DNA from 4 places in the Tatumella sp. UBA2305 genome. Region 1 is predicted to be linked to each of the others. Evidence: predicted binding sites of a transcription regulator. Region 1 holds the regulator's gene; each other region holds the start of a gene.
The links. The regulator Fur, encoded in region 1, represses iron uptake genes when iron is present. The targets are predictions, from matches to a motif close to ATAATAATGAGAACNACTATCAA.
Positions count from the first base shown of each region.

Region 2: the regulator Fur is predicted to act here: its motif matches at 2,727-2,749, upstream of fhuF (siderophore-iron reductase FhuF).
Region 3: the regulator Fur is predicted to act here: its motif matches at 1,798-1,820, upstream of B3Z23_RS10795 (TonB-dependent siderophore receptor).
Region 4: the regulator Fur is predicted to act here: its motif matches at 2,557-2,579, upstream of exbB (tol-pal system-associated acyl-CoA thioesterase).

Region 1 covers NZ_DDVT01000019.1:75,817-81,615, reverse strand. Annotated here, with positions in the region: gene ybfF (esterase) at 1-451, shown strand, start outside; gene ybfE (LexA regulated protein) at 598-873, shown strand; gene fldA (flavodoxin FldA) at 1,007-1,537, shown strand; gene fur (ferric iron uptake transcriptional regulator) at 1,880-2,326, shown strand; gene B3Z23_RS12290 (beta-N-acetylhexosaminidase) at 2,526-5,234, opposite strand; gene chiQ (ChiQ/YbfN family lipoprotein) at 5,265-5,465, opposite strand; gene B3Z23_RS12280 (OprD family outer membrane porin) at 5,487-5,799, opposite strand, start outside.
Region 2 covers NZ_DDVT01000015.1:525,559-531,357, reverse strand. Annotated here, with positions in the region: gene B3Z23_RS08855 (iron ABC transporter permease) at 1-286, opposite strand, end outside; gene fhuD (Fe(3+)-hydroxamate ABC transporter substrate-binding protein FhuD) at 279-1,208, opposite strand; gene B3Z23_RS08845 (ATP-binding cassette domain-containing protein) at 1,198-1,998, opposite strand; gene fhuF (siderophore-iron reductase FhuF) at 2,015-2,686, opposite strand; gene B3Z23_RS08835 (TonB-dependent receptor) at 2,855-5,050, shown strand; gene B3Z23_RS08830 (multidrug ABC transporter permease/ATP-binding protein) at 5,114-5,799, shown strand, end outside.
Region 3 covers NZ_DDVT01000017.1:105,640-111,438, forward strand. Annotated here, with positions in the region: gene parE (DNA topoisomerase IV subunit B) at 1-565, shown strand, start outside; gene B3Z23_RS10790 (DMT family transporter) at 652-1,569, opposite strand; gene B3Z23_RS10795 (TonB-dependent siderophore receptor) at 1,859-4,162, shown strand; gene B3Z23_RS10800 (alpha/beta hydrolase) at 4,277-5,200, shown strand; partial or broken gene B3Z23_RS10805 (LacI family transcriptional regulator) at 5,233-5,559, opposite strand; gene B3Z23_RS10810 (GNAT family N-acetyltransferase) at 5,571-5,799, shown strand, end outside.
Region 4 covers NZ_DDVT01000017.1:121,653-127,451, reverse strand. Annotated here, with positions in the region: gene B3Z23_RS10890 (MFS transporter) at 1-1,094, opposite strand, end outside; gene exbD (TonB system transport protein ExbD) at 1,311-1,745, opposite strand; gene exbB (tol-pal system-associated acyl-CoA thioesterase) at 1,751-2,488, opposite strand; gene metC (cystathionine beta-lyase) at 2,766-3,974, shown strand; gene B3Z23_RS10870 (DedA family protein) at 4,082-4,744, shown strand; gene B3Z23_RS10865 (AraC family transcriptional regulator) at 4,762-5,664, opposite strand.

The DNA.
Region 1 (5,799 bases):
GATCGATATTGCTCCGGTAAATTATCCGGTCAGGCGACATGATGATATTTTTACGGCACTACGTATCGTAAGTGATGCCGGTATTACCCGCAGAGAATCTGCGGCAGAATTAATGCGCCCTGTTCTTAATGATGAAATGGTCATTAATTTTCTGCTGAAATCATTCCACCAGGGGGAATGGCTATTTAATATCCCGGTACTCTGGGACAATTATGAAGCCATCACCGGCTGGAAAACCTGTCCTGCCTGGCCTGGCCCGGCCTTATTTATTGCAGGTGGCAACTCACCCTATCTGGATAATCGCTACCGGGCTGAACTGCTGGCACAGTTCCCGCAGGCCAAAGCGCATATTGTCGCCGGCGCCGGGCACTGGGTACATGCAGAAAAACCCCGGGCGGTCATCAGTGCGGTACAACGTTTTCTGTCACTGGCGGCGAAAACTCCGGAGTGAAACTGTATAAGTATTGGCGTCATTCATCGCACTGGAGTATGATTGCGCGCTAAATTTTTATCGTGTGCTTTTAACATGATAACTGTGTTCATTCATCATTTTTCTGCGTGTATCTGATACAACGCAGGTGTTCAGTTTCAAAAATCATGGCAAAAGAAAATACGGATCGTACTACGCTCGATTTGTTCGCCAACGAACGCCGGCCAGGTCGTCCCAAAACCAGTCAGCTCTCGCGGGATGAGCAATTGCGGATAAATAAACGCAATCAGCTAAAACGCGATAAAGTCCGTGGACTACAGCGGGTTGAACTCAAGATGAGCAGTGACATTGTCGATGCTCTGAACTCTCTGGCGGCAGAACAAAACCTGAGTCGAAGTGAACTCATAGAACAAATTATTCTGGCTCAACTGAAACAAGATTAGGTTCGGACAACCGCACTCAGGAGCAAATCTGGCCTGTTTACAAGTTTCTCACACCACACAGGTCTGTTATCATCTGCATATCTGTACTGAAATTACAATTATCTGATCTGAAGATTCAAGAGGTTATACCCACATGGCAATCGTAGGCATCTTTTTTGGCAGCGATACCGGCAACACTGAAAACATCGCAAAAATGATCCAAAAACAATTGGGTAAGGACGTTGCTGAAGTGCACGACATCGCGAAAAGTACCAAAGAAGATTTGGAAGCTTTCGATATTCTGTTGCTGGGTATCCCGACCTGGTACTACGGTGAAGCACAGTGCGACTGGGATGATTTCTTCCCTACCCTGGAAGAAATTGATTTTAACGGCAAGCTGGTCGCTCTGTTCGGTTGTGGTGACCAGGAAGATTATGCGGAATATTTCTGTGATGCTCTCGGCACGATCCGTGACATTATCGAACCAAACGGTGCCGTAATTGTAGGTCACTGGCCAACTGCCGGTTACCATTTTGAAGCCTCCAAGGGCCTGGCGGATGACAGCCACTTCCTGGGGCTGGCTATTGATGAAGACCGCCAGCCGGAGCTTACCAGTCAGCGAGTCAGCCAGTGGGTGAACCAGGTGTCAGACGAGCTGCAACTGAAAGAAATCCTCGACGCTTAATAGGGTTTTTCATCAGAGTTGTGGTACTGTTAACTTCAGCACCTGCGGGAATGACTAAGATGGCCAGTAGCACCCGCATTAATTTCTTCAGCATATAATACAGACACGGACATTTCAGGGGTTCAGGGAACAAAGACTGAAGTTACCTGAGAACAACAAACTGTCTGTTTTTTCTCTGTGACAGTTCCTTGTCCGGTGGGCATTTCTCCGGGAGTGTTTAAGAGCTGTAGTTTCAATTTTGGTGCATCAGTTCTATAATGGATTAAAAAATATAAGGTCATTAACCAAACTTCAGGGCTTCTTGCCAAAGTCATTTTTCAAAAGTAACAGGACACAAACTGCATGACTGACAACAACTCCGCATTGAAGAAGGCTGGTCTGAAAGTGACACTTCCAAGACTGAAAATTCTGGAAGTGCTTCAGGAACCAGAATGCCACCATGTCAGTGCGGAAGACTTGTACAAACGCCTGATCGATATGGGTGAAGAAATTGGTCTGGCCACGGTATACCGTGTGCTTAACCAGTTCGATGACGCGGGAATCGTAACGCGCCATAACTTCGAGGGCGGGAAGTCAGTTTTTGAATTGACTCAACAACAGCATCATGACCATTTGATTTGCCTCGACTGCGGTAAAGTCATTGAGTTTAGTGATGAGTCAATTGAACAACGCCAGCGTGAAATCGCGACACGGTTTGGCATTAAGCTGACGAACCATAGCCTGTATCTGTATGGCCACTGTACCGAAGGCGATTGCCGCGAAGATGAGTCGCTGCATAACGATAAATAATCAGTATTCCTACTGATTATTCAGGAGTTGCTGAGACAGTCTGTCGCCGGTAGCACAATCACCTGATAAACCCGCATCTTTTGCGGGTTTTTTGTTGCCTGCCACCACCGGACGCCCTCTCCCTTCCCTGCTATTCTGCTAATCTCTTCGCCAGGGGTTAGCTCCCTGGCGAAGATAAAAGCATTTAACGCGATTAAGCTCAGTCCGGCTGTTTATTTCCAACGGTCCTGATAACAGTATCTGTCGTTCCGGCCAGAGTCAGCGGCACATTGCGACTGAAACGTTTTCCATCCGGACTAACTGACCTGATCAGTACATCACCTGTCACCATTGGTGCCTGTTGCGGGTTATAACGCAACCACTGTTGCCCACCATCCGTAGAAAATTCGACAGTTGTCCCGGGTAACGAAGTATTCACCCAGAGACGGCCCGAGCGAATTTCTGCCCCCGGCACCGGAATTCTGTAAGCAATACCGCTGGCATCCAGCCGTGCCAACACTGACTGTCCCAGCAGATTGGCAAACCGCTGCCAGTCGTTATCCAGCCGTTGCTGATCGACATAATGCGTTACGCCCTTCTCAAACCGCCTCCCCTGCTGGTAATCGAGTTCCCAGTCGGCTTTATGCCAGGCGCGTTCAGCCACAGAAAATAATCTCGGATATAGCCGGTATTCCATATCCTGATCGGTACGGACCACTTCGCTCCAGATCTGCGCAGACATCCCGTAAGCCCCCGGCCATGGCCCTTCTGAGGTTGCAGCAAATATCTGTCCGTCGCGATCCGTAGAAATTTCGGCATTTTGTGGCAGATTATCCGGGGTAAAACGGAAAATTTTCTGCTCATCGCTATACCTTGTCGCCCAGTAATAACCAGGTTCTACAGCATTCACTTCATAAGGCATATCCAGATACAGATAATCCGGATTAGAAACAATCACACGATAGCCTTTATTTGCCCAGTCATTGACTGAACCGCTCCCTCCCCAGTACAGCGTATCCCAAAAGTTCAGCGCATTTCTCGCCGTGGCGAACTGTTGGTTATCACGGTTTTCTTTCAGCCCATCCTGCCAGGCCTGAATCCCTTCCATACCCTGCTTTTTCGCAATATCACTGATCTGTAAAGCAAACCAGCCAGGCAGTGCATTTAAGCTGGCCACCTGACCGCTTTTCAGCAATGATGCACATTGCGCTGATTTTGCCCATGGCTTATCCTGGCGGCTAAGGTCCCGCTGACCTTTACCTGCTTCGGGGTTTGCAGTATCAGTATACCCCGGCCCCAGATAGATATTTTTGGCTTCGTCGCCACCAAAATGCCAACGAGTCAACGGTTGTCCGGCCTCCTGATGCATACGAACGATTTCAGACATCACCTTATTGGTGAATCTTAAGGTTGAAGGCAGGCAGGGATTCACAAAGCTGGTCCGGTCATAAAATTGTACGGTAGTCACCTGAGAATCATCACCTTCATCCTGTAAACGATATTCCATTGCCTGTAATGATTTTCCTTCTGCCATCAGTTTTTTATATCTTGCCTCCATTGAAATGACTGCTGCTCTGGCATGTGCAGGCATATCAATTTCTGGTATCACCCGAATCTGTCTGGCATTGGCATACTTCACAATGTCGATATAGTCCTGTCGGCTGAAATAGCCGCTGCCGGTAGTCGTATTGTCCGGACCGGAACCCAATTGAGGTAACAGACAACGGGTTTCACTCAAATCATGACAACGCTGACTTCCCACCTGTGTAAGTTCAGGCAATCCCGGGATCTCAATTCGCCATCCCTCATCATCACTGAGATGCAGGTGCAGAACATTAAGTTTGTAGGCCGCCATTTGGTCCAGGGTACGCATGATGGCCGCTTTGGAATGAAAGTTTCTGGCCACATCGATGAAAATTCCGCGGTAGGCAAAACGCGGGGCATCTTCGATACTCATTACCGGAATGAGTGGTTCTCCATCCAGGGGGATCAACTGCAGTAGCGATTGCAGACCATAAAATACTCCCTGCCCGTCATAACCGGTGATCACGGCTTTTTGCGGGGTAATTTCCAGCCGGTAAGCTCCCTGTTTTACCTTTTTCCCCTGAAATGCTGAAGGTTCGATCCTTGTCTGTAACGGATAACCTTGCCCTGATGAGATACCAGCGTTGTTCAGTGCCTGATTTACCGTACGAGCGGTTTCCGGGGGCAACGCTGTCAAATCGGCTATGATGCCCTGTTTCAGGCTGATATCTTTTGTGCCTAAGACCACTTTCAACGGCGTCGGAATAATTTGCCCCCGCAACTGCCGGGGTTCCAGCAAGCGGGTCTGCAGGTTTTGCTGATAACGGTTTTCCGCGGTCATCAGGATATTGGCATCCGTCGGGCTTCTCCGCCACTGACTGACAGGAACCTCAGCAATGTCCTGCATCTTGTCGGTGTCAGTGACCGCTATAACTTTTGGTACCCCTTGGGTCGATGTAACATACCAGCGTGGCAAGACGTCACTTAACGATACCTGCCAGTATTCATTTATCACCGGTAAGCTGACAGATTGCCCGCCGGGGAAACCGGGAAACTTTTCCGTCGGTTCAATTTTATGCAGGTCACCTACCACATGTGTAATTTTAAACTGGTCATTTTCGCTGGCCAGTACCTGTCGGATGCCAGAAAAATAAATCGTCCAGTCCTTATCATTGAGCGTTTTGCCGGGGTTACTCAGCTTGATTGTCGCCCGATAGCAGGATCCCCAGTCACCGCCGAGTGCCGCACAATCCACACCATGGGTGGCGGCAAGATTATCCTGCACAGAGAATTTAACACCAAAGCGGCTGATCTGATCGATTGTTTGCTGAGAGGCATTGGCCGCCGGGCCTGCCAGCAGTGTGCTGGCCAAACATGCCAGCAGATGTTTTCGACTGAATTTCATGACTCATCCTTAATTCACGGTGTGTATTTTTTACTTCTCTCGGATTTCTTCGGTTACCTGATGGCAACTGTCAACAGCATCCTCGTCATCACCACTTTTCAGTGCATTGATACACTTTTGATAATCACGCGGACTGACAGTTTCCTGATTTTCTGCGTCGTCCGCCGGTGAGATCTTTTGCTGGCATGCTGTCAGCCCGGCGAGAATTAAAAAAAACATCAGATATTTCATCGTCATTCCTTAACAAAGAGGTTAGATCAGGCTGAAAGGAACCATCATGATAAATTTAACATCACGCTCATCCTGGAACAGGTTGCCATACCCACCGGCTCCGTCGGGGATATTTGAATGGTTGTTGTAGTGGGTAAAATGCAGTTTAAACAGAGTCCCTTTGGCTCGTCCTTCCTGAACGGTATAAAGCCCGTCCAGGCTCCAGGAAGATTCGCTGATTTTACTTCCCTGACGGTACCAGCGATCAGGTGAGTCATTAACCGATGAGGGTTTTGCACTCCAGCCATACGCGACGGAAGCCCCCACTGCCCAGCCTGGCAGTTGCCAGTTACTC
Region 2 (5,799 bases), on a different contig from region 1:
ACGCAATGCCCAGTGTGGCAGGTTCTGCCAGTGGGTTTTTTAACAGCAACTGACATAGCCAGCCGGCCAGGCCGAGGGCGGCTCCGGCCAGCAACGCGACGGCAACGCGAGGCAGAAAGCTGTAGTGGAACAACAGCATACTTTGCAGAGACAGGTTATGCGCCTCAGCCGGTGTCAGAGACTGTCCGTGGCCCGGGAAAAAGTAGTGCAGGGTGTTCATTCCCAGTAACAGGCTAATCATGACAATCAGCAACACAATAATCGGGACTACCGTAGATTTACGCATGCCACTCCCTGGATACCTGTGTCAGTATTCCGGCAAAGCGCTGTGCTGAGTAGAGGCTGCCATACAGCCATACCGGCTCAACCAGCCAGCGTCGGTGATTCTGATTAAACGGCATTTGTTGCCAGAGAGGTGACCCGGACAAGCTATCCAGCAATGGCTGATCATTATGTGAGAACTGCAGAACATAATCAGCATCGCATGTCAGTAACTGTTCTATCCCGATAATCACGCTGCCCCAGATACTGGTGGCCCCCTGCCAGGCACAGTGCAGACCCAGTTGTTGCAACACTTCACCAAACAGACTGTCCGGAGTTAACACCAGGGCCTGACGTGAAGACATCAGAGTAAACATCAGTATTTTTTTACCGGCGAAAGGTTGCAGTTGCTGACGGTATGCAGCCTGCTGTTGTGCATAATCTGACAAATATTGCCGGGCCTCGGTGTCACGACCCAGCCGGGACGCCAGTTGCTGGATATTGTGGGTAGCAACACTCAGCAGTGATTTCCCCGGCACGGTAAAGGAGTATTGCCATACCGGCGCAATCTGTTCTAAGCGTGGCACAGACAGTGGTGAGTGTTCAGGAAGGATCAGTAAATCCGGTGCCAGGCTGGCCAGTAGCTCAAGGTTAGGCTCGGTACGCAGACCCAGTTCAGCGACCCCCGGCGGAATGGACGGTTTGGAAACCCAGTTGTTGTAACCGGTGATATCGCTGACCGCGACAGGAGTCAGACCCAGCGCATACAGCGTTTCCACGGCAGACCACTCCAGAGCCACTGCGCGTGGCAGGCGCTGTTCACCTGACTGACCTGCAAGGGTGAATTCGGGCAGACCCAATGCGGCCAGCAACAGGGCGGATTTGGCAATGATCTCCCGGCGGCTGTATTCACCTGACAACAGAGAGTGATTAAGACTATCGGACATAACTTAACAGATCTCCGCTGTCCGGATGATGAATCACACCCATTGGCACACTATAAATCTGTTCCAGCCGTTGTTCGGTCATCAGTTCAGCCGCACTACCATGGAAGATCTTTTCACCCTGTTTCAGGGCCACGAACTCGTCACAAAACCGCGCCGCCATATTAATATCATGCAGTACCATAATCACGGTTAACTGCCGTTGGCGGCACAGTTGTTGAATCACCGACAACACCTCTTTTTGATGGGCGATATCCAGAGCAGAGGTCGGTTCATCCAGTAATAAGCAATGGCTGCCCTGAACCACGCACATCGCAATCCATGCCCTCTGACGTTCCCCGCCAGAGAGGTTCTCGACCAGATGATCGGCGGCCCAACTCAGATCAACACTGGCAATCGCCTGGTCAACAGATTGCCGGTCATGGTCACTCATTTTACCGAGCGCACCATGCCAGGCGTAACGGCCCAGCGCCACCAGTTCTGTGACTGTCATTCCTTCGGCAACGGGCAGGGTTTGCGGCAGGTAAGCCACCTGGCGGGCAAATTCTCTGGAACCCCACTCAGCAAGGGGTTTGCCGTTCCATTGAACGCTACCGGAAAACCCCGGGTTTTGCCGGCTCAGAAGCTTAATCAGTGTGGATTTTCCGGAACCGTTATGACCGATTAATCCGGTTATTCTGTGCGGGGTAAACTCAATGGACAATGGTTTGAGCAACTGTCGGTTATCAATACTCACCTGCGCCTGCCTCAGGCTAAAGGTTGCTGCTGCAGCAGCAGTTTGCTGGTTATTCACGTGATATCTCATGGGATTAATTTTTGCTGCATTTTTGCAACGGACAGGAAGGGCATTTCTCAAATTCGTCCAGGCGGAAGATCAGGCAGCAATGACGGCGCTGCATCTGTTCGCTGCCATCTTCCTTCATCACCCTGCGTAGCGGCAAATATAACCGGTTAACCTGATCATCTTCCAGACGCGGGGCAGAGAACATCTCCTGCAGCACCCGCACGTCAGCCTGTTTTTCAATCGCACGTTGCATTCCTTGCCATAGCCTGACCGCCGCATTGCTCCAGAACACGGTGAGGTTATTGGCGGCAAAAACCGCGAGGGTTTGGCAGACGGGCGCAATAAAACGGTGAATCAGGAGATCCAGTTGTTGCCGTTTCTGGCTTTCGCTCAGCGACCCACTGGGATTGCCCCGGTTCAGCCAGTGTTCCGGACAGCCACGGTCATTTATTTGCAGTTGTCCTCTGAATTCCCAGAGTGGGCAGGACTGATGTTCACTGCATAACTGATCGGCCCAGCCCAACAGGGTGCCGGCAAAATACCACTGTGACCACAACGATATCCAGGCGGTTTTTCCGGCGGCAGAGAGCGTCTGCCAGTGGGCTGGCAGCAGACTGCTAAAGGTTTCCGGCTGGCAAACGATACTGGCAGGCACCCCGGTAAATACCGGTTCGGCTGTGGTCAGCATTTGTGACATGGCTTTTTCCGTTATGCACATTAAAATCCGAGGAATAATAATGCAAATGATAAATACTTACATTATTATCTTACGTTTTGTACCATTTTTCACCCGCTCTGTTAGTAAATTTACCTGCAGAAAGCATTGTTCTTGCGATTGATTAACGATTTTAAACCAGGCAAACAAATGAAAAAACGTGGCAGTAGCTTTACACCTACCAGACTCAATCAGGCAATTCTGATGGCATTGTTACCCTTCAGTGCTTATGCCCTGGCGGCGGATAACGCCAGTACCAGTTCCACCGACAATACGCTGGTAGTGCGGGCCAAACCGAATGCGGATACCACCAATAACGGACAAGACCCGGTACCTGCCTTCCTTGATGGCGGTATTGCGAATGGTGCAAGGCTTGGGGTATTAGGCGAGCAGAAAGCGCTGGATGTGCCGTTTAATGTGATCAGCTATACCTCGAAACTGATTGACAACCAGCAGGCCAGAACGCTCCAGGATGTGGTGAAGAATGACTCCTCCATCCAGAACGTGCGGGGTTATGGCAACTTTTCGCAAGGATTCCGTATCCGTGGCTTTGACTTATACGGCGATGATATCTCACTGAATGGCCTGTATGGCGTTCTGCCTCGCCAGATCCTGCCACTGGAAGATGTGGAACGCGTGGAAGTGATAAAAGGGTCCAGCGCCTTTCTTAACGGAGTCCCCGCGGGAGGAACAGGGGTAGGCGGGAATATCAACATCGAATCCAAACACGCCACCAGCGTGCCGACCCGTCGGGTATCGGTGGACTATACCTCACGCAAACAACCCGGTATTAGTGCCGACATCGGCCAGCGGTTTGGCGATAACGACCAGTTTGGAGTGCGGTTTAACGTGGTTCACCGTGAAGGTGAAACTGAGGTTCATAACGAAAAAGATCGTACCACCGGCGCCTTTCTGGGGCTGGATTATCACGGCGATAAACTGCAAAGCTCCCTGGACCTGGGCTACGTTAAAAGCACCATCCATAACGGCCGACAGGGTATTCGCTTAGCCAGTGGAATGACAGAAATTCCAGCGGTGCCCGACCCACGTACCAATTACGGTCAACCCTGGAACTATGCCGATCTTACTACCCGCTATGCGATGATGAAAAATGACTATCATCTTAATGATGACTGGGTTTTTTACAGCGCCGTCGGGGCTAACCATACCAATGAATGGTCGGCCAGTGCTTCCCCGGTGGTTTCTGATTTGCAGGGCGATTCCACCATGAACCGTCTGGATACTCACTATACCGCGGATACGATAACCGGGATGGCTGGCGTACGGGGTAAATTCGACACAGGTCCGGTAAGCCATCAGATTAATGTCGGTTATTCCGGGATTTATAACAGAGTAGCCAGCGCCTATGAGATGTCAGGTGGTTTTACCGGACCGAATATTTATCACCCCTCGGATGTCTATGCCGGTGATATGATCTATTTTGGCGGCCATATGCAGGCACCATCGGTACGCAATCGTACCACCAATAACGGCGCTTCTTTCTCTGATACGTTAGGCGTGTTAGACGATAAACTTCTGTTTACCGTAGGCACTCGTTATCAGAAAATTCGGGTCCGTAACTATAAATATACCGGAGAAGAAGATACCACGGGTGCATTCGATGCGCATCGCTGGTCTCCAGTCTATGGGGTGGTGTGGAAGGCTCAGGACTGGTTATCCTTATATGCTAACCATATAGAGGGGTTGCAGGCGTCATCTGCTGCGCCTAGTAATGCCTCGAATGCAGGACAGGTTCCGGGGATTGGCCGTACACGACAAAATGAAGTTGGACTTAAAGTGCAACGCGAACGATTTGGCGGAAACCTGGCCTTATTTGACATGCGTAAAATGGTGGGGCGCCTTGATAGTGATGAATACTATCGGTTAACCGGCGAACAACGAAACCAGGGGATTGAAGTCAATGTATTTGGTGAACCCATCCTTGGCTGGCGAGTGAATGCGGGCAGCACCTGGTTGAGACCCATTATGCATAATACCAGTGACGGCTCCGACGGTAACGATGCTGTAGGTGTACCACGTAACCAGTGGGTCCTCGGCTCAGAATGGGATCTGCCGGGTCTGCAGGGAGTGACGATTTCCGGGACGCTGATCCATACCAGTCACCAGTATTATAATGTGCAAAATACCATGAAGTTGCCTTCCTGGACGCGCTTAGATCTTGGTGTCCAATATGCCATGTCACTGCAGAATACTCGTCTGACCTGGCGTGCCGGGCTTGAAAATGTTACCAATAAAAAGTACTGGGAAACCATTGGTCAGAGCAATGGCTATCTGACCCAGGGCGATCCACGTACCCTGAAGTTGTCAATGAGTGTCGATTTCTAAATCGCTTGTTGATATTCCTGTTAACCCGCCGGGATACCTGGCGGGATTTTTTTACTGTGAATTATGTCGCTACTTAAATCGATTCTTAAACAACATTTCATGGCGATCAGTGGCATCATTGTGCTGAATCTGATCAGTGCCTGTCTTGGTATCTTCACCATTTCCTACATCAATCAGACGCTTTCCCATGAAAGCTCGCTGTATGGCGGGCTGGCCAGGCTGGCAGGGCTGCTGATTCTGCTACTATTGATCACTCTGGCGGCGCAATGGACACTAACGGCACTTGGTCACCATTTTATCTGGCAAAAACGCAGCCGGATGATTTTACAGATGATGGCCACTCCGCTGGATAAACTGGAACAGCAGGGCAATGGTGAGTTGTTGTCGTTGCTGGGACCCGATATTCGTAATATCACGTTAGCGTTTGTCCGGCTGCCGGAACTGATTCAGGGCGTCGTGCTCGGCGGGGTGGCCATTGTGTATCTTGGCTATCTGTCATTACCGGTACTGGCAATCGTGGTTATCTGGATGGGCTTAACTTTCTACCTGGGCTACCGGATGGTGTCTAAGGTCTATGAGCATATCCGGAAGGTTCGTGAGTATGAGAGTGATTTACAGGATGTGTTTCAGGTAGTGATCCACGGCAAAAAGGAACTGGGGCTCAATCCGGCTCGTGCCCGGCATTTCTATGACAACGACTATCAGCAGGCGGCCCTGGGATACCGGCAACATATTATCCGTGCTGACAG
Region 3 (5,799 bases), on a different contig from region 1:
GATACTGAATACCTGGGAAGTCTCTTCGGATGAAGTGCTGGCTTCGCAGGAAGTTCATGATATTTCTGTAGCCATCGGTATCGATCCGGACAGCGAAGATCTCAGCCTGCTACGCTACGGTAAGATTTGTATCCTGGCCGATGCCGATTCTGACGGGCTGCATATTGCCACCTTACTGTGCGCGCTGTTCGTTCGTCATTTCCGTTCGCTGGTAAAAGGGGGTCATGTCTATGTTGCCATGCCTCCCTTGTACCGTATCGATCTTGGCAAAGAAGTCTACTATGCGCTGGATGAAGACGAGAAAGCCGGGGTTCTGGAACAACTGAAACGTAAACGCGGTAAGGTCAACGTCCAGCGCTTTAAAGGCCTGGGTGAGATGAATCCGCTGCAGTTACGGGAAACGACTCTTGATCCTAATACCCGCCGCCTGGTCCAACTGACCGTTGATGACGATGATGTGGATGAAACTCTCAAAGTCATGGATATGTTACTGGCGAAAAAACGTTCAGAAGACCGCCGTAACTGGTTGCAGGAGCGCGGTGATAAAGTTGACATCGAAGTCTAGTGACTGACGGCAGGCTATACGCCTGCCGGTAATCTCTTTTCGGCCTTACCTCTGTAGAATCAACCTTTCCCTGTGAGATGACGGAGTTACAGCTCAGTTAAGGTGGTTTTTGCCCGCTGTCTGTCCGGTGCTAAGGTAATAAATATTACCGACAGAATAATCAGCAGCGATCCTGTCCAGTCAGCCACGCCAAAAGATACTCCCAGTATTAATACTGACAGTATTGTACTGCTCAGAGGTTCAGCACAGCTCAGGATGCTGGCATTTTGGCTGCCGGTCAGAAAGGCACCTTTCAGGAACAGGCTGAAAGTTAAGGCGGTTCCTACCAGCACCAGATATCCCAACGCCAGCCAGCCAGTGGTATCCAGCTGCCCAAGGTGAAGTCCCGGCAGGCAAAACGGAACCAGACAGCCTCCGGCAATCAGCATACTGATTCCGACCACCGGTAAGGTACCGAACTGGCGGATCAGTTTTGACGAGTAAGATGAGTTAAATGCCGCTGCGCCGGCAGAAATTAATCCCCAGATGAGCCCCCATACCGGAAGTTGTAATGAGGACAGATCACCGTGAGTCGCCATTAATAGCGTACCTGCCAGCGAAGTCAGTACAGCGATAAAAGTCATCAGCCCAGGCAAGGTTCGCTTGCTGAACATGGTATACAACACCAGCACCACCGGGGCCAGAAACTGTAATACCGTCGCCGTTGCCGCATTGGTTTTCTGAATCGTGATAAGAAAAGAGAGCTGGACCAGCAGGGTACCAAAGACACTGAAAATCAGCAGTCGTTTGAAGGAAGTAGCTTCGCGGAACATGGCCAACGGATGATTGCCTTGTAATATTCCAAGCAAGGTCAGCAGCAGACCGGCAGCCAGCAGGCGGAGCATTGTCATTCCGCCGGCACTGAAATGATATGATTCAAAAAGATACTGGGCACAGACTCCTGAGCTTCCCCACAGCGTGGCGGCGAGTAAAACCAGATAGATACCCTGTCGGGATGTATTCATTGCAACCTTAAATTCTACGGACACTTGTCGCTAAAATTGTGGGTCATTCTATTTGTAATAAATTATGTATTCCAATAAAAAAATGACTAAATTATCGGAGTTTATTGATCATTTATTAATGAAAAATGGCTCAATAGACCCGTAGTCACGGAGAATATCACCTTTGCCTGAGGCAGGATGAAGCGCTTTACGATTTTCTTACGTTTGTATTTCAGAGTGTTATTGAAATCAATAATGATTCTCATTACTATTTGTGTTCAATAATAATACACCACAATTTTACTCCTCTATGGCAAATAACTCATTGAAATACTCGCTGCTGGCATCGCTGGTAGCAGGCAGTTTTATTATCCCTGTATCTGAAGCAGCCGATACTTTGGATCAAAATTCCACACAAAACACCGCAGCAGCAGTGACAAAACCGGCCTCTCCTGAAACCAAACACGCATCCGCTCCTGAAGCGAAGAAAGAAGATGGATCCACCATAGTAGTGACCGGGCGGGTACAGACCTTACAGGCGCCGGGAGTCTCGATCATCGATCAGGAAGCTATCAAAAAACATCCCATTCAGCGCGATGTATCTGAAATTATCCGTACCATGCCTGGCGTTAACCTGACGGGCAACTCTACCAGTGGTCAGCGCGGTAACAACCGACAGATTGATATCCGTGGTATGGGACCGGAAAATACTCTGATCCTTATCGACGGTATGCCGGTCAGCAGCAAGAACTCCGTACGTTATGGCTGGCGTGGCGAACGTGATACTCGTGGCGACAGCAACTGGGTGCCTCCGGAGATGATCGATCATATCGAAGTTATTCGCGGGCCTGCTGCAGCTATGTATGGAAATGGAGCTATGGGCGGGGTAGTGAATATTGTCACTAAACCGACCGGTAAAACCTGGCATGGTAGCTTTAACAGTTATTACAACGTACCGGAACACAAACAGGAAGGCGCGACCAAACGTGAAAACTTCGACCTGAGTGGCGGGCTGACCGATAACCTGACGATGCGTCTGTACGGTAACTGGAGTAAGACCCAGGCCGATGGTCAGAATATAAACGACGGCCATTCCGCAGAACGTACCGGGAAATATGCAGGTCAGGTTCCGGCGGGCCGTGAAGGGGTCATCAACAAAAATATTAACGGTGTGCTGCGCTGGGAATTTGCCCCGATGCAGGCGCTGGAACTAGATGCTGGCTACAGCCGTCAGGGTAACCTGTATGCCGGAGATACCCAGAATACTAACAGTTCAACTCTGACCAAAGCTTACTACGGTAAGGCAACCAACATTATTTATCGCCAGACTCTGGCGCTGAAATATACCGGTGCCTGGGATAATGGTGTCACCACCAATAACTACATCCAGTTCGAGAAAACCCGTAATACCCGCCTGAAAGAAGGTTTATCCGGCGGCCTGGAAGGGCTGTTTTCGAGCACCGATGAAGGTTTCGCCACCATTAATCTGAATGATACCAATGTCCACTCGGATATTAACATTCCGATCAATGGCTGGGTGCAGCAAAACCTGACTTTTGGCGCTGAATTTAACCATCAGGCGATGAAGGATCCGACGTCGAATTCCTATACCGCGACGTCAGAAATTGACGGAGTCTCTGAAACCAACCGAAGTAAATACAGCTCGGCGAATATCTGGGGTATCTATACCGAAGATAATATCGACCTGACCGATTCAACCCGTCTCACGCCAGGAGTGCGTTTTAACCATCAGTCTTATACCGGCAGTAATGTCAGTCCGTCTCTGAATTTGTCTCAGGATCTGGGTGATGACTTCACTCTGAAGATGGGGATTGCGCGTGCATGGAAAGCGCCAAATCTTTACCAGACCAACCCGAACTACCTGCTGTACAGCAATGGCAACGGTTGTTATGACACAGGGTCTACTTGCTACCTGCAGGGTAATAAAAACCTGAAGGCTGAAACCAGCATCAATAAAGAAATTGGGATTGAATACCATCACGATGGTGTTCAGGCCGGTCTGACCTGGTACCGCAACGATTACCGTAACAAGATCCAGGCCGGTACCACCTCTTCGTACTACAACGGTACTTCAAATGTTTATCAGTGGGCCAATGTACCTAAGTCACTGGTGGAGGGACTGGAAGGTACCCTTAACTTCCCGATCAGTGATAGCGTGACGATGAATAACAACTTCACCTATATCATTGCGAATGAGAATAAATCTACCGGTGATTATCTGTCGATTATTCCTAAATTTACTATCAACTCTACTCTGGACTGGCAGGCGACCAATGACCTGGCTGTTCAGGGGACCATGACCTGGTATGGCAGACAAAAACCGCAAAAATATAATACTCAGGGAGTCGCTACTTCCGGCACAGAAACCTGGCAGGTGAATCCTTATGCGGTATTTGGATTTAGCGCAGTCTACAGTGTGAATAAAAATGTGGATGTGACTGCAGGTATCGATAACCTGCTGGATAAACGTCACTACCGTGAGGGTAATGCCTTAACTTCCGGAGCCAGTGGAACTTACGCTTATGGAGCCGGTGCCCGGACCTATAATGAGTCAGGACGTACTTACTACATGGAACTGGGAATGCACTTCTGATAATCAGTACAACAGGGCGGCGTTCTGTTGCCCTGATTTTCGCTGACTGTCTGACAGAGTTAACCCGATACCACCGTTTTTTGCCGGCGGTATGACGATTGGAGAAAGATGTTGATGAATGTTTCTGGCCGCAGACTGACTGGCTACAAGACTCTGATATCGCTGATCTGTATTAGCGGTTGGTTAGTTGGCACCTGCTCTGTGGCAAATGCCAGACCCAATATGGCCCCGTTGGGACCTAACATTGCTGACAAAGGTTCGGCAGTCTACCACTTCAGGATGAACAGTTTCGATTCGGCAGATGGACAGCGACATTACAGGGTGTGGACTGCGATTCCTGATAAAATACCGCCGTTGAAAGGGTATCCCGTGCTGTATATGCTGGACGGTAACTCAGTGATGGATAAGCTCTCTGAACCGCTGCTGGAAAAACTGTCACAACATAACCCACCGGTGATTGTAGCGGTCGGTTATCAGACCGACCTGCCATTCGATCTTAACGCCCGGACCTACGACTATACCCCTGAGGCGTCCGGGGACGGAAGATCCCTGCAACAGATGAGCCGTGGCAGACCCACCGGCGGGAGTCTGGTGTTTCGTAAATTGCTGGAAGATACCATCGCACCGCAGGCAGAAAAAGGTCTGCCACTGAATACCGCGCAACGTGGGGTCTGGGGACACTCATTTGCCGGACTATGGGTGTTGGACTCGTATGTTAATTCGGATTTCTTTCATCAGTATTATTCCGCCAGTCCATCGCTGGGGCAGATGGACTTTAGCCTGCTGACACAGATGACGTCACTTCCGGCTGAACAGCTGCGGGATAAACAACTGTTTCTGATGGAAGGTGATGGCGATCCGCAACGGAAAAATGCGGCACCGGGGAGTGATGTATTGGGTGCGGTCAGCAGAACCGTGACTCAGTTGCATGATAAAGGCGCTGCGGCCAGTTATCTGCTATTCCCCGGGCTGAGCCACGGTCAGATGTTCCCGGCATCTCTGGAACAAGCACTGCTGCGGGTGTCACAGCAGCAATAACCATGGCCGACAGGTCTTCTGCCAGCCTCTGATTACTGTGACTTCAGGACCACCACGGCGTAGCGGCATAACTGGTCACTGGCATTAGTAAAGATACAATCCACAGGATCTCCTAATTCCAGGCAGTCGCCGCGGTCCAGTGTAAATTGATGATTGCCTTCGCTAAACACCAGTTCACCTTCCAGTACCCAGATCAGTTGTCTGCGTGACATGTATGAGATGGCAGGCATTGGCACCGAAACGCCGGCGAGGCAATTCGACACTAACCAGATCGACGGGGATCGCGCCGGGGGAGACATGGCGGCGGGGCTACTTTCTCCCCGTTCAATTTTGTGGATCATTGCCCGCGACAGCCCGGAGAGTGTCCACCATGAAAATACGCCACGCCAGTGTTGAGGATTGTGAAGCGATTGCCGGTATCTATAACCATGCTGTTATTCATTCGACGGCTCTCTGGACTGAGAGCACCGTAGACAGTGAAGAGAGAAAGTCCTGGATGGCGCAAAGACGGCTGGCTGGCTATCCGGTGATTGTTATTACTGATGAACAGGATAAGGTCGCTGGTTACGCAAGCTATGGAGAGTGGAGTGCGAAAGAAG
Region 4 (5,799 bases), on a different contig from region 1:
TCAGCCGGCATGATCTCAGCCAGATAGACCACCATTGCCCCGTTATAGCTGGCGTAGAGGAACGACAGCCATAGCTCTGCGGTCAGCAGATGCCCAAACGATGGTGCTGCCACCATCCACTTCAGTACTGGCCACGCGGTCAGCATGGTTAACAGGGTGAAAGTAATTAACAGTGGACGGCGACCGATACGGTCAGACAATGTCCCCATGACCGGTAACCAGAATAAATTCGACACCCCCACCAATAACGTCACCATAAAACTCTGGTGGTCCGTCATCATCAGTACTGTCTTACCAAAGGTCGGGGTAAAGGCGGTTATCATATAAAACATGACGGTCGTGGTCACCACCATCAACATCCCGGCCAGCACCAGTGCCCAGTTACTGGCGACCGACCGCATAATTTCTGTCATCCCCGGGCGATGTTTACGCTGCTGAAAACTCTCTGTTTCTTCCAGCATCCGCCGGATATAGAACAGGAAAGGAACAATCAGACAGCCGATAATAAACGGAATGCGCCACCCCCAGTCCGTCACCTGCCCCTTGCCAAGCCACTGATTCAGCATCAGTCCCAGCAACGCTGCAAAGATAACTGATATTTGCTGACTCCCCGACTGCCAGCTGACATAAAAGCCTTTACGCCCTTTGGGGGCGATTTCTGACAGGTAAACGGATACTCCTCCCAGTTCCACCCCGGCAGAGAACCCCTGTAACAGACGGCCGGCCAGGATAATTAACGGAGCCGCAGCGCCAATCGTCTGATATCCGGGGGTCAGAGCAATCGTCAGGGTGCCAATAGCCATCAGTCCCAGGGTCAACAACAACCCTTTGCGACGGCCATGGTGGTCAATATAAGCCCCGAGGATGATAGCCCCCAGAGGTCGCATCAGAAAACCTGCACCAAAAGTCATCAGTGTCAACATCAACGATGAGTAAGGATCGTTGCCAGGGAAAAAGGTTTTAGAAATGGCGGTAGCATAATAGCCAAACACCATAAAGTCGTACATTTCAAGGAAGTTTCCGCTGGTCACCCGGAAAATAGATTTAGCTCCGCTGGTTTTAGTCGCCGGAGCAGAAGTTACCGAATCATTCATTGCTCAACCCTGCCGTTATAGTTTTAGTCTGCTCAGACTATTTACCCCGGTTGATACGGGAAAGATGTGACGGCAGTCATCTTTATGATTTACAGAAACATACAATTTGGTAACAAAATAACAACCACTCAGCCAGGAGCATCAGACTATTTCTGAATAACAGGTAAAAAAAAACCTCCCGGAGGGAGGCTTATTCGGTGTTGCTCAGTGCCGGAATTAATTGGCTGCGGTGCTGCCAGCGCTTTCCAGCCCCATCAGCCCAATTTTCAGATAGCCTGCGGCGCGTAGCTCATCCATCACGCCCATCAGAGTCGCATAGTCCACATCTTTATCCGCCTGGAAGAAAATGGTGGTATCTTTATTGCCACTGGTCTGTGAATCAATGGCTGAAACTAACTGCTCTTTCGAGACTTCGTTATTGCCGACATACAGTTGCTTGTCCGCTTTAATACTCAGATAGACCGGCTTATCCGGACGAGGCTGAGGGACACTGGTTGAAGCCGGCAGGTTAACTTTGACATCCACGGTAGCCAGCGGCGCAGCAACCATGAAAATGATCAATAGCACTAACATGACGTCGATAAACGGCGTCACGTTAATCTCACTCATTTCGCCATCGCTTTCTAAATCATCTTTCAGATGCATAGCCATAGCAATTAACTCACCCGCAGTTTATGTGCCGAAGCCCGCAGTTCTAACGGCTCATGGCTCTGTCCCAAATCCAGATCACGGCTCTGCAGCAATAACACCTGAGCGGCAGTATCGCTTAATGAAGCTTTATATCCGGCAATCATCCGGGCAAACACGTTGTAAATGACTACGGCAGGAATCGCAGCCACCAGGCCAACCGCCGTAGCCAGAAGAGCCTCGGCAATCCCCGGCGCCACCACCGCCAGGTTAGTCGTCTGAGTTTGAGCAATTCCAATAAAGCTGTTCATGATGCCCCATACGGTCCCGAACAGACCAATAAAGGGTGCCACAGAACCGATGGTCGCCAGGAAACCATTGCCCCGTGATGCGTATCGCCCGACAGCAGCAACTTTACGCTCCAGGCGGAAAGCCGTACGGTCTTTAATACCGTCGGTGTCTTCTGCGCCGGCAGAAAGCTGACGTTCATCCTGTGCTTCCGCAATCAGGCTGCGGCAATGGCTGCTGGCTGAGAACTTACTGGCAACCTCCACAGCCTGCTGTAGTGTACGAACTTCTTTCAGTGCTTTCTGTTCTGATTTGAGACGCCGTTTGGCTGAGCTTAATTCGGTAAACTTGCCGAAGAATATTGCCCAGGTAACCACAGAGGCGAGCAATAAACCTATCATTACCACTTTTACAACAATATCAGCATGATGATACATGCCCAGAACGGACAGATCCGTTTGCATCAAATTATTGGTCACCACGAGTACTACCCCATCTCAACGATTAATTTCCTGCTATCCCGCGATGATACCAAATCACAGCTTAATTGATAGTAGTTATCATTAGTATTTACAAATTCTTCTGTTTTTCGTGGCTGATATCAGAGACATTTTGTAGTTTGCCGACAGCGTCCGGATAGCTTGTTATCCATGACGTTGCATGTTATCCGGCCCGCGATTTTTCTTTCTGACTCTGCCCTGAGCAATAATTCATGTTAAGTTGTAGTCAAGGCATTTACAGGCAGAGCAGGAATCAATGACAGACAAGAAATCAGAAAGAAAACTGGAAACCACACTGGTCAGTGCCGGCCGGCAAAAACGCTATACTGCCGGCGCAGTTAACAGCGTAATTCAGCGTGCGTCCTCGCTGGTATTCGACACGGTGGCTGATAAAAAACGTGCCGCCGCAGGACGAACCCGCGGCGAGTTATTTTACGGGCGCCGGGGGACCCTGACCCACTTTTCATTGCAGGATGCCATGACCGAACTGGAAAACGGTGCCGGATGTGCCCTGTATCCCTGCGGTGCTGCCGCCGTGACCAATGCCATTCTGGCGTTTGTTGAAAGCGGTGACCATGTCCTGATGAGCGGCTCGGTTTATGAGCCAACCCGTGATTTCTGTAATGTGATACTGCGTAAACTTAACGTAACGACCACTTTCTTCCCTCATACCAGTGGGGCTGAGATTGTTCAGTGGCTGAAACCGGAAACCAGGGTGGTATTTCTGGAGTCGCCGGCATCCATCACCATGGAAGTCCAGGATATTCCGGCGATTGTCGCCGCCATCCGTCAGACCGCTCCGGACGCCATTATTATGATGGATAATACCTGGGCTGCCGGGGTACTGTTTAACGCGCTCGACTTCGGCATCGATATTTCCATTCAGGCAGGCACTAAATATCTGATAGGGCATTCCGATGCTATGGTAGGCACCGCAGTGGCGAATCAGCGCTGCTGGGACACCTTACGAGAAAATTCCTACCTGATGGGACAAATGGTGGATGCTGATACCGCCTACATGACCTCCCGCGGCCTGCGAACCCTGGGAGTCAGATTGCGCCAGCATGAAGAGAGCAGCATCCGTGTCGCTGAATGGCTGGCGGGTCGTGAAGAAGTCTGGCGGGTCAACCACCCTGCACTGCCTCAGTCACCGGGCCACCTGTTCTGGAAGCGTGATTTTTCCGGCAGTAGTGGTTTGTTCTCATTTATTTTGCGCCGCGAGCTGTCACGTGAAGCACTGGCTGACTTCCTGGATAATTTCCGGCATTTCAGTATGGCTTATTCATGGGGCGGCTATGAATCCCTGATTCTGGCCAATCAGCCACATGAAATTGCGGCCATCCGCCCGGAACAGGAACCACACTTACCTGGAACACTGGTCAGACTGCATATTGGTCTGGAAAACGTCGATGATTTAATTGCTGACCTGGCTGCGGGTTTCGACCGGCTGGCACGCCATACCTGACCATTTATCCGGTCTGAATGGCCGGACATTAATGAGCAGTGTCTGTCGTCAGTTGGCAGATACCGGCAGTATTAACCCCTGACACAGATCAGGTTACGGGAAAAAAAATGAGTGCTATACACGAGATAATCCATGCTCTGTGGCATCAGGATTTTGCCGTACTGGCAGATCCTCATGTTATCTGGATTGTCTACGCGGTGATGTTTTGTATGCTGTTTCTGGAAAACGGGTTATTGCCGGCGGCTTTTTTACCGGGGGACAGTTTATTACTGCTGGCAGGTGCCATGATAGCCAGAGGCGTCATGGGTTTTATTCCGACCATAGTGATCCTCACCTGCGCTGCCAGCCTGGGATTCTGGATGGGTTATCTGCAAGGGCGCTGGCTGGGAAATACCCGACTGGTACAGGGCTGGCTTAAACATTTACCCGCCAAATATCATCAGCGGGCCTGGCAGATGTTTAACCGTCATGGTCTGGCCGCTTTACTGGCAGGCCGGTTTCTGGCGTTTGTCCGCACGGTTCTGCCTACCATGGCCGGAATTTCCGGGCTCAGCAACACCCGTTTCCAGCTGTTCAACTGGTTGAGCGGGCTACTGTGGGTGGTACTGCTGGTCGCCCTGGGTTACGGTTTCAGCCATGTGCCGTTTATTAAACGTCATGAAGATCAGGTCATGACGTTACTGATGCTGTTACCACTGCTGCTGCTGGTCTGCGGTCTGGCTGGCAGCCTGGTATTTCTGTGGAAGAAAAAACGTCAGACCTCTGTCTGAAACGAAACCTGCTGACGTCAGGTATCTGCTATTGCCTGACGTACCCGCTGAATTTCTTCTCCCGGCGTTACCCCGAAATAGCGTTTATATTCGCGTGAAAACTGCGACACACTTTCATAACCCACTTCGATAGCCGCATTGCCGGCTTTCATTTGTTGATGAGCCAGTAACCGTCTGGCCTCATGTAGCCGGTAACGTTTCAGGTATTGCAGCGGTGAGGTCTGCGTGACCGTTTTAAAATGGTGATAAAATGCCGATGTACTCATATTGACCTCGGCGGCCAGCACATCAATACTCAGCCCTGTCCGGTAATCCTGCTCAATTCTGCGCAGGGCTTTGGCTATCTGGCTAATGCGGGTCTGACTGTTGGCCAGAGATAACAGTGCCCTGCCACAAGGGCCGGTCAGCAGATAAAAATACATCTCTTTAATTACCTGGTTCGCCAGCAGTCTGGCTTCCAGAGGCCGGGTCATCATATCCAACAGCCTTTCACTAATTCTCAGCATATCGTGAGTTAACTCTGCTGAATGGATAGCCGTTGTCAGCTGAGGTGGCTGATAATCGTACTGTTCGCCAATTTCGAGGATCATTTCCTGCACCGACAGCATATCCACATCAATAAATAACCCGGCCAGTGGATGCTCCCGGCTGCCATGCGTTTCACATTCAACCGGTAGTGCGACACTGAGCAACAGATAACGGCTGGGATCGTAACTGAAACTAACATCACCAAGATATCCGGTTTTACTGCCCTGAAACAAAATGGCTATCCCCGGACGATACATGACCGGGCTGAGTGTTAAATGTTTATCGGAATACATCAGCGATACATTTTTCAGCGGGCTGATCCCTCCGGACAGGGAATGATGCAAAGCGATGACCTGCTGTGCCAGACGCTGACAATAACCGTTATCAGACATGAAATCTCCAGTTTTGCCGGTATCCGGCTCCCCGCGAGGGGCTAAAAAATACTCAATATCAGACAATCATCCTCTGCCAGATACCAGGATTGCAACTACACTTAACTTCAGCCCTCACCACCTGACGTGTTTTTC